DNA from 2 places in the Sphingomonas sp. CFBP9019 genome. Region 1 is predicted to be linked to the other one. Evidence: riboswitches for the same ligand, from Rfam matches in the RefSeq annotation. Region 1 holds a riboswitch; the other holds the start of a gene.
The links. Region 1 has a riboswitch for thiamine pyrophosphate ahead of SOM18_RS15050 (TonB-dependent receptor). Riboswitches for the same ligand answer to the same signal wherever they lie in the genome.
Positions count from the first base shown of each region.

Region 1 (5,301 bases):
TGTGCGGGCGCAGGTGCGCGATGAACCGGTGTTCCGCGCCGAGCTGATCGGGCGTCCGCATCCGGCGATGATGCCGCTTGAGCAGGAACATCCCCTGCCCGGTCTCGATCAGCGCCGCCGCGGAGAAGGGCCGCGGCGAATGCCAGTGCACGCGCTCGAGCGGACCGGCGGCCGGGAACTGCGCGACCACGGTCGCGGCTTCCTCGGCGGTGATTGCCGGCCAGCTCGGTGCGGCCATGTCGGTACCCATCCCGTGGACCAGATGCGCCGCCGGCGAGCCCGCGCCGATCATCGCGCCCGCACCGGTCACAGGCCGCGCGAGATGGTCGCCATGACGGCCGCACCACTCCCGACATAATAGGTCGGCGCAGATCCCGCGATCAGCGTCCCGCCGCGCCCGATCACGTCACGCGCATTGGTCGAGACCGACTGCACGCCCGCCAGCACGCGCGGATCGGTCACGTTGATCGCGTTCAGCCGCAGGTCGGTCCGCTTGCCGTCGAGCATCGACGCCAGATGCACGCCGACCGACAGGTCGAGCGTCGCATAGCCCTTAATGCTCTCGTCGTTGACGAACGTCGCATATTGCCGGCCGACATATTTGACCGCGACACTGCCGAACAACCGTCCGTCGTCATAGGTCCCGCCGCCACCGACCTGGACGGTCGGGCTCGAGACCGCATGCCGGCCGCGGGTCGGCAGATAGTCGTCGCCGACCGGCAAGTCGTCGCTGATCCGCGCGCGCAGATATTCGCCCGAGACATAGACGCTGACGCCGCGCGCCGGGCGGTAATCGATCTCGGCATCGATCCCGTAGGAGCTCTGCCCCCCGGCATTCAGCGTCGAATTGACCAGCGCGCCGCCGCTATTGATGACCGTCGCCAGCTGGCGGTTTCGGAAATCATAATGGAACCCCGTCACCGATGCGGACAGCGCTGTACCGATATAGCGATAGCCCAGCTCCTGCGAGACCGCATATTCGTTCTTCAGCGCGGTCGTCCCCGCGCTGACCAGCGCACCGCCCGCATAGCTGTCGTAGAGCGTGAACTCGTTCGGCGTGCGGAAGTTCGTCGTGATGTTGGCGAACAGCTGCTGCCGGTCGTCGATCTCGTAATGCACCGCCGCCCGCGGCAGCGCGGCGAAGCTGTCGAGGCGGACGCGGTCCTGCGGCCCGGGCAGGTAGTTGCGCCCGCTGCGCAGCACGTTGACGCCCTTGAACCCGATATCGACCGCAAGACGCGGGGTCAGCGTGACATGGTCGGCCAGGAACGCCGCCTTGGTCACCGTCACGGTCCGCTGGTTCTCATAGGCGAGCAACCGGCCGTCCGCGGTCCGGATCGCCTTTGCGCGATACCCCCAGCGATCGGCCGGTGCGCCGTCGGCGCCGACCGCGGTGTAGGACTGGACGACGCGGTCGGTGCCGTGATCGAACCACAGCCCCGCGGTCAGCCGGTGGATGCCGCGCTCGATTGTCAGCGTGTTGACCGTGCCCACGCGGCGCTGGTCGCCGGTATAATTGCCCAGCACCGTCGCGACCCCGTCGACCGCACCCGGCAGCGCGATCGGATCGGCGAGCGGCTCGATGCCGAGGAAATTGCCGGTCGTGCCGAGCTGCGTCCCATAGGGCGAATTGCCGTAGCCGAACTGCAGATAGCTGGTGCTGTCGAGCGTTACCCCTGCGCCCAGCGCCAGATGCACCGGCGCCGACGCATAGAGGTTGCGGAACGGCGCGCGGTACAGCCGCCAGTAATTGGTGTTGCCCGCGCTGTACCGCGCATCGAAGTTGAAATCGCGTCCCTGCGCGCGCCATTCGGCGAGCGTCGGGCTGCGATAGGTCGACGAGTTCGCGTCGTTGAACGACAGCGCCAGGCTCGCGCGGTTGCCGTTGCCCCATTCGCCGAGCAGCTTGGCATCGACATGCTGGCGCGTGTCATGGCCGGCACCGCGCCAGTTGTTCGCGCGCGTGTTCGAATAAGAGACGAAGGCCCGCAGCCCCGTCTGGCCGATCCGTCCGCTATCGAGCCGGACGAAGCCGCGCCGCGCCGCATAGGATCCGATCGACAGGTCGACGAGCCCGCGCGGCGCCGCACTCGGATCGTCGAGCCAGAGCGACAGCGACCCGCCCGCACCGCCCAGCGTCGGCGACGCGATATCGACCGCGCCCTGCGCCAGCGCGATGCGCTGCAGATTCTCGGTATCAGCGAACTGCGAGGGATAGGCGTAATAATAGCCAATGTCGTTCTGCGGCGCGCCCTCCATCGTCACGCCGATCTCGTCCTGCCCCAGCCCGCGCAACGTCAGGCTCGAACTGGTCGACAGACCGTAAGGATCACTCGACGCGACGGTCGCGCCGGGCAGGAGATTGACCAGCTGGAACGCGTTGAGCGTCGGCGCCTGCTTGGTGATGAACGCCGCGGCGATCGCGCTCTCGGACTTGGGCACCGTCTGGTCGGGGAGCAGCCCCTCGGGATCGAGAAGACCGACGACGCGGATATCGACCGGGTCGGCGCCGTCCCGCGCATCCGCCCGCGTCTGCGCGCCGGCGGGGGCGAAGGCCACCACAGCAGCAAGTGCCGCTGCCAGCGCGCTGCATGCAACACGGGGCGGCCGGCCCGTCATCAGGTCAAATCGAAGGATCATCACGGTCTTGCGTCCACTCCACACGGAGGGACGACGGACGCGCCGCCAGCCCTCCCTACGCCGGTATCAACCGGATCAGGTTCAGCGGGTCATGGGCTGCAGCCCACCTCTCAGCCGCGCGTCAGCGGCCCCCCGGGGAGCGCGCCGTCTAGGCGGTTCGGTCCGCCGGCGATAGCGTTATTGCCCGTTCGCCCTTCCGCAGCGCCTTCCCGGCACACGCGCGACAGAATTATATGACAATCCACCCCGCCCAGTTGCTTGCAGTGGGTGACAGCCGGACCGGTTTGCGCCACACAGGCTTTATGGAGCGTGTGCTGACCGACGTCGTTGCCCTGGAGAATCGGGATCTGGGACGGAACCTTACGCATGGCATGCTCGACCTGCTCGGCAAGGCCATCGTGACCGGCCAATATACGGATCGGCCCTTCCCCACCGAGGCGGAGATCGCGGTGGCGCATGGCGTCAGCCGATCGGTGACCCGTGAGGCGGTCAAGATGCTGACCGCCAAGGGACTGGTCAGCGCGCGGCCGCGACAGGGCACGATCGTCCAGCCATCGAGCAGCTGGAACCTGTTCGACACCGATGTGCTGCGCTGGCTGCTCGACCGCAAATTTTCGGTCGAGCTGCTGCAGCAGTTCAACCAGTTGCGGATCGGGATCGAGCCTGAAGCGGCGGCGCTCGCGGCGCTGTATCACACCGAACAGGACATCGTCGCGATCGAGGCGGGGCTGGCGCGGATGGCCGCTGCGGAGCGCAGCTATGACGATCCGCTCGACGCGGACATCGCGTTCCACGTCGCCGTCCTGCGCGCGTCGCGCAACCCCTTCTACGCACAGTTCCAGTCGGTGGTCGAAACCGCGCTTCGCACCTCGATCCGCTTCACCAACCGGATCAAGGGGCGCAGCGCGAACATCGCCGACCATGCCGCGGTCGCCGTCGCGATCGCCGCGCGCGATGCCGATGGTGCGCGCGACGCGATGCGACGCCTGATCGGCGACGTTCTCAGCCTGATCGCCGAGGCCTGACACCCGAATCGTCGCGACCCGGTGTACGATCAAGGGACAGCACCGTGCGACGCCGTCACTCGACCTGATCGCGCTTTTCACTTATCGAGACGCGGTGCCCTTGGGCCCGGTGCCGCGAGTCGAGATTTGACAAGCGCCGGAATAGCTCGAAGGACGAAATGCGACCGCGCATCATGCGGGTAGCAATTGAAAACATGACGGGAAACAATGCGAAGGGCTCGAGACGAGCGAACTGCACGGATCGGCAAGGTCGCGCTCGCGGCGGCCATGACTGGCGGTTTGGTGAGCGGTGCGCAGGCACAGACGGTCAACGTCAACACACCCGTCAGCGTGCCCGTTGCGGGCAATGTCGACCGGTTTCGTGTCGTGCCGGTGATCACCAGTGTCTATGACAGCAACGTGCTGCGTCTCAACGACGCGCGCGGGAGCGGGCCGCGCGACAATATCCGCGTTTCGCCGGCGCTGGCCGTCGACCTGAATCGCATCTTCGGACGCACCCGCGTCACCGCCGGCGGCACGGTCGGCTATGATTTCAACACCCGGTTCAGCGGCCTCGATCGCGAGCGGATCAACCTGACTTCGAGCGTGACGACCCCGGTCGGCGCGCCCTGCAGCGTGACCGGCAGCGCGGCGCTCGAACGCGCGCAGTTCGATCTCGGCGACACCAACACCGTGGTGACCGAGAGCTTCTTGCGCCAGGTCTATGACGTCGGCGCGAGCTGCCGCGCCGCGGCGGGCTTCTTTCCCGCGGTGGGGGTCAACCGCGTGTCGCTCACCAACAGCAGCCGCAAGGTTCTGGACACGAACCAGTCGGCGCTGCGCGCGGGGATCGGCTATGGGCGGCCCAGCCTCGGTACGCTGCAGCTCATTGGCTCGGTTGCGAAGATCGCGCGCCCGGGTATCGAGGATCTGACCGGGATCGACGATTCGACGATGATCACCGACGTCCAGCTGGTCTTCGAACGTTCGGTCGCGCCGCGCGTCAGCTTCCGGCTTGGCGGCGGCATCACGCATGCCGACCCCAAGCGCGCGGCCGTGCCGTCCTTCAGCGGCCCGTCGTTCGACGCGCAGGTGACGATACGCCCGGTGCCCCGGTTCACGATCGTCGGCTCCGGCCGCCGTGCGGTGCAGAATCAGAGCTCGTTTGGCGCGACCTATATCATCGCCGACAGCTACAACCTCAACGTGTCCTATCTGCTCTCGGCGCGTAGCACCGCCACGCTGTTCGCCCAGCGCGCGCGACGCGATCCGCGCGGCGAGGATCTGGCGCTCACGCTTCAGCCACCACGCGGCAAGGACAGGCTGAACGTCGTCGGCGGAAGCTATGCATTCGATTTTCACCGGTCGCTACGGCTCAGCCTGAACGTCGCTCACCAGCGCCGCACGGCTGACAATGCGATTTACGACTATACGGCCACATCCGCATCGGCGGGTGTCACGGCCCGTTTCTAAGGGGATGATGATGAAGATCCGCATGGCGCATTCGCTTGTTCTGCCGTTGCTCATGGCCGCTGCGGCCGCCGGGGCGCAGGTACCAACCGCGCGCCCGACACCCGCGCCGGCGGGTGCCGTACCCAACGACGGCTATCGCCTGGCCCCCGATGACGAGGTCGAGGTGACGATTTTCGGCCAGGGC
Region 1 is NZ_JAXCWK010000004.1:702,234-707,534, reverse strand. It holds gene SOM18_RS15055 (phosphotransferase enzyme family protein) at 1-292, opposite strand, end outside; gene SOM18_RS15050 (TonB-dependent receptor) at 307-2,619, opposite strand; TPP riboswitch at 2,690-2,778, opposite strand; gene SOM18_RS15045 (FadR/GntR family transcriptional regulator) at 2,943-3,665, shown strand; gene SOM18_RS15040 (outer membrane beta-barrel protein) at 3,873-5,117, shown strand; gene SOM18_RS15035 (SLBB domain-containing protein) at 5,128-5,301, shown strand, end outside.

Region 2 (5,301 bases), 380 kb from region 1:
CGGCAGCGCGGGGGATCCCTGCCCGCCAGGCGCGGGTCGCGGTCAGGCCAGCATGGCCGAAGAAGCGGGGCCGACGGGCGCGGCCTCCTCGCGCGAATAGGTCCCGATCAGCAACCCCGCCGCGAGCACATGTCCCGACATCGCCTCGACCAGCGCGGTGCGGCCCGGTGACACGCCTGGATCGCCCAGCGCCGCATCGAGCGCGAACAGCTGGAAGGCGTAGCGATGTTCGCCATGCCCGGTCGGCGGATCGGGCGGCAGCCAGCCTTCGCGCAGATATGAATTGCGCCCGACATCGCCGTCGGGCGTCCCTGCGCCGTCGGCCGCGATCGCACCTTCGGCCAGTCGCAGCCCATCGGCAGCGATATGCCAGACGATCGCGTGAACCAGCGGTTGCGGCGTCGGCGCATCCGCATCCTCGACGATCAGCGCGAGCGCGGCGGTGCCCGCAGGTGGCACGCTCCAGACCAGCGGCGGCGACACCCCGTCACCATCGGCGGTGAACCGCGGCGGCAACCGCCCCTCATGCGCAAAGGCGGGGCTGGTCAGGTCGAGCGTCGCGAACCCCGTGCCGGCCTGCGCGCCCGACCCGAGACCGGACCGGGCGATCACCAACGCGTCGGCACCAGCGCGCAATCCTTTAAGTGCGTGGCCGAGCCAGGCAGGCATGTGTTCAAGCATCGTTACCCTCCGAAGGACAGGCGCCAGGGCGCAGGACCGGTGCGCCATCGGCATACCAGCGGCTCTGATCGCGCATCGTGCCGGCATCGTGATAACAGGCCTGCGCTGTCCCACCCGCCGGATCGATCGCGACCATCCAGTTGTGATCGCCGCAGTTATGTGCCTCGCACCCCCAGGAGGCGATGCGCCGGCCCCGTTGGAAGATCGGCGTCTGCGGTCCCGAGCGTCCGCGGATCAGCGACCGCAGCCGGGCATCGTCGACCACCGCGAGCAACCCGCCGGCCACCTCGGTGCGATCAAAGAAATCGACGCCATCGACCGCGTCATGCGGGTATTTGCCGACATAGGCGGTGAGCGGCGTGGTCTGCGCCTGCCCCGCCACGGGGGTCGGCGTCCGCGTGGCAGGCGGCGTGAAGTTGGCGACCGCAGCGGTCTGCTGGGGATCGTCGCCCGCACTGCAGCCTGACACGGCCATGGCAAGCATTGCCATCCCCGCACGCAGCGACAGGGTGATCGGCGCAGCCCCGGATCCGATATGCATCGCAGCCCCCTCATGGTCTTTACATCCCAACGCGCCGACCGGGCTGAGGTTGCCCGCGATGCCGGCGCTGCCGGGGCGACTCGACGATCCGAATCTACGGGTATGCGCGAGTGCAAGCGTGTATCGTCGCCGTCCCGGGGCGCTCCGCCCCGCCGGAAGGGCAGCATCATGGCCAAGAGCCAGAAGAAATCGAACAAGGAAGTCCGCAAGCCCAAGGCCGAGAAGGAGCCCAAGGCGAACGCGTCGAACCCGACGACCAAGGGCAAGCCCGTCGAGATGACGACGCTCAAGTGATCCGGCACGAAACAGGACGATGACGATGGCGGACGACGATTACGTCTATGACGAGGCCAGCGGCGAATGGGTCGCCGCCGACGCCGCATCCACGACCCGCGCGGCGGACGACGACACGGTCGTGGTCCGCGACTCGGTCGGCAACGTGCTGGCGGACGGCGACCAGGTGACGCTGATCAAGGACCTGACCGTCAAGGGCGCGGGCCAGACGCTCAAGCGCGGCACGCTGATCAAGGCGATCCGCCTGACCGGTGACGCGCAGGAGATCGACTGTCGCTATGAGGGGATCAAGGGTCTGGTGCTGCGCGCGGAGTTCGTGCGCAAGCGGTAACGGACGCACCCCCTGATATTCCCCCTGCCGGGGGAGGAGTTCGGGATGTGGCGGATCAGACGTCCGCGGGGAGGTAGATCTCGCTGCCCTTCTCGCGGAACCTCTCGCTCATTTCAGCCATGCCCTTTTCTGCGTCGGCATGCGCACCCTTGGCGAAGATCGCGCGGTTGGCGTCGGTCTGATCGATATCGGCCGCTAGGAACGTGTCGGCGGGGCCGTTCTGTTTGGCGGCGAAGTCACGCACCTCCTGCGTGATCTTCATCGAGCAGAATTTCGGACCGCACATCGAGCAGAAATGCGCGGTCTTGGCGCCTTCTGCGGGGAGCGTCTGGTCGTGATATTGCTCGGCCGTATCGGGGTCGAGGCTCAGGTTGAACTGGTCGCGCCAGCGGAACTCGAAGCGCGCGCGGCTCAGCGCGTCGTCGCGCATCTGCGCGGCAGGGTGACCCTTGGCGAGGTCGGCGGCGTGTGCGGCGAGCTTGTAGGTGACGACGCCGACCTTCACGTCGTCGCGGTCGGGCAAGCCCAGATGCTCCTTGGGCGTGACGTAGCAAAGCATCGCGGTGCCGTACCAGCCGATCTGCGCCGCGCCGATGCCGCTGGTGATATGGTCATAACCCGGCGCGATGTCGGTGGTGAGCGGCCCCAAGGTATAGAAGGGCGCCTCGCCGCAGACCTCGAGCTGCTTTTCCATATTCTCCTTGATCTTGTGCATCGGCACATGGCCGGGGCCCTCGATCATAACCTGGACGTCGCTCTTCCATGCGCGGTGCGTGAGTTCACCGAGCGTGTAGAGCTCGCTGAACTGCGCCTCGTCGTTCGCGTCGGCGATGCTGCCGGGGCGCAGCCCGTCGCCGAGCGAATAGGCGATGTCATACGCCTTCATGATCTCGGTGATCTCGTCGAAGCGCTCGTAGAGGAAGCTCTCCTTGTGGTGGCTGAGGCACCATTTCGCCATGATCGAGCCGCCGCGCGAGACGATGCCGGTGACCCGCTTGGCGGTCATCGGGATATAGGCGAGGCGCACGCCGGCGTGGATCGTGAAGTAATCCACGCCCTGCTCCGCCTGTTCGATCAGCGTGTCGCGGAAGATCTCCCAAGTCAGATCCTCGGCGACGCCGCCGACCTTCTCGAGTGCCTGATAGATCGGCACGGTGCCGATCGGCACGGGGCTGTTGCGCAGGATCCATTCGCGCGTGTCGTGGATGTTGCGGCCGGTGCTCAGGTCCATCACCGTGTCCGCGCCCCAGCGGATCGACCAGACGAGCTTGTCGACCTCGGCGGCGACGTTCGACGCGACCGCCGAATTGCCGATATTGGCGTTGATCTTGACCAGGAAGTTGCGGCCGATCGCCATCGGCTCGGATTCGGGGTGGTTGACGTTGTTGGGGATGATCGCGCGGCCGCGCGCGACCTCGTCGCGGACGAACTCGGGGGTGACGAAGTCGGGGATCGACGCACCGAAGCTCTCGCCGTCGCGCTTATACTCTTTCAGCATCGCGCGGCCGAGATTCTCCCGCGTCGCGACATATTCCATCTCGGGCGTGATGATGCCACGGCGTGCGTAATGCATCTGGCTGACATTGGCGCCAGCCCTGGCGCGCAACGGGCGCTTGATGCTGCCGGGAAATTGCGGGACGCCGCCCGAGCGGTCGGGGCCGAGCTGGCCATTATCCTCGGGCCGGACCGCGCGCGCGTCGTAACTCTCGACGTCGCCGCGCGCCTCGATCCACTGGCGGCGGAGTTGCGGCAGGCCGGCGTTGATGTCGATCGTCGCCCTGGGGTCGGTGTACGGACCGCTGGTGTCGTAGACGCGCAAGGGCGGCTCGGAGCAGCTGGGGTCGAGCACGATCTCGCGCATCGCGACGCGGACGTCGGGGCTGGAGGGCACCGCGACATGGATCTTCCGCGAGCCGCGGATCGGGCCGGTGGTGACGCCGATGTCGGCGGTCGGGATGCGGGGATCGTAATCGGCCATGCGCTTGCTCCTAAAGGTCTCGGAGCAAGGCATGCGGTTCTGTGGCGACCGCTCCCTCCCTCCGCCGGTATCAACCGGATCAGGTTCAGCGGGTCGAAGGCTCCTGCCTTCCTCTCAAGCGCGGATCGGCGCTCCCCCGGGGTAGGGCGAGCATAGGCGCAACGGACGGGGGCGCAAACGGAAAAACCCCGCACGGCCGGGCCGCACGGGGTTTCGGATCGATCGGCGGGTTGCGATCAGAAGGTGTAGGTCAGGCCCACCGCGCCGAGCCACTGGTCGGCATCGCCGACGTCCGCGACGATCGGGCTGTCCTTGTACTTGCCGAGCATGCGGCCGTAGAGCACCCCTGCGCCGACGCCGAAGCCGCGGCGCAGATCGCCCGACAGGCTCTGCAAAGCAAACGCGGAGACGTTGACCCGGCGGAAGCCGCTGTCGTTGATGTCATAGGTGCGCAGACCGCTGTTGATCGTGCCGATCGGCGTGACCGCGGCATAGGTCCGGCCAAAGCCCTTGCCTGCATAATCCGCCGACAGGCCGAAGGCGACCAGGGTGCGGACCGACAGCGGCGTCGTGTAGTTGACCTGCGGGGTGATGACATAGCTGTCGTGCGTGCCCGACACGTCGTGGATATAGGCGACACGCGCGGTCAGCGTGTCGTATTCGCTGGTGATGACGCCGGTCTTGCCGATGCCGACAAAGCCGCCGACTTCATAGGCCGTGTCGATCTTGCCGAGCGCGCGGACCTGCCGGTTGTCGACCCGGCCCGTGCGATCGGTGCGGACGGCGGCGATAACGCCGACTTCGTAGTTGATCCCGACCGACCCCGTATTGGGGATCAGGTTCACATAGAGCTGCGTACCGCGCGTAAAGAAGTCATGCCCGCGGACCGTACCGATCGCGACCGCGCCGGGGGTGAAGCTGTTGCTGTCCGCACCTTCGTAATCGGGAAGCGACGCGACGCCGAGCCCCAGCGTGATGCGGTTGTTGTCGGCGGGATCGGTGATTGGCGGGGTCGGATTGGGATCCGTCTGCGCAAGTGCCGGCGTGGCGAGGGCGACTGCCGCGGTTGCGGCAGTCAGAACGAGTGAGAATGCGCGCAAGGACGGGCTCCGGACAAAAAGGTTCCACCGCGCAACGCGGGGCAACCCCATTCGGTCCGTTGCAATCCGTCAGAAGATGTAACGCATCCTGACCTGTTGCATTTCAGCATCACCGACGAGCATGAACCGTGCCGCGGAAAAGCGAGGCGGTCCGAAGCGTACCGCCGCGTTGTTCGAGAAGCCATAGCCCTCGCGCGGGATGCCCGCGATCGTGTCGAGCTTGGAATTGCTGTTCTCGTCATGGATGATCGCCAGCGCATAGCCGCGCTGCGGCAGGCCCGGAAAGCTCGTCGTCCGGACCGCGGCGGGCAGGGTCCGGGTCAGCGCCTTGGCATCGTCGACACAGGCGGGGAAATTATCGGGGTCGGCGGTCAGA
Region 2 is NZ_JAXCWK010000004.1:322,351-327,651, reverse strand. It holds gene SOM18_RS13210 (YbhB/YbcL family Raf kinase inhibitor-like protein) at 43-681, opposite strand; gene SOM18_RS13205 (hypothetical protein) at 674-1,222, opposite strand; gene SOM18_RS13200 (hypothetical protein) at 1,391-1,516, shown strand; gene SOM18_RS13195 (alkylphosphonate utilization protein) at 1,542-1,847, shown strand; gene thiC (phosphomethylpyrimidine synthase ThiC) at 1,903-3,825, opposite strand; TPP riboswitch at 3,865-3,972, opposite strand; gene SOM18_RS13185 (MipA/OmpV family protein) at 4,062-4,925, opposite strand; gene SOM18_RS13180 (DUF2141 domain-containing protein) at 4,995-5,301, opposite strand, start outside.
Region 2: it holds a riboswitch for thiamine pyrophosphate, as region 1 does, so the genes downstream of both, thiC (phosphomethylpyrimidine synthase ThiC) here and SOM18_RS15050 (TonB-dependent receptor) in region 1, are expected to answer to the same signal.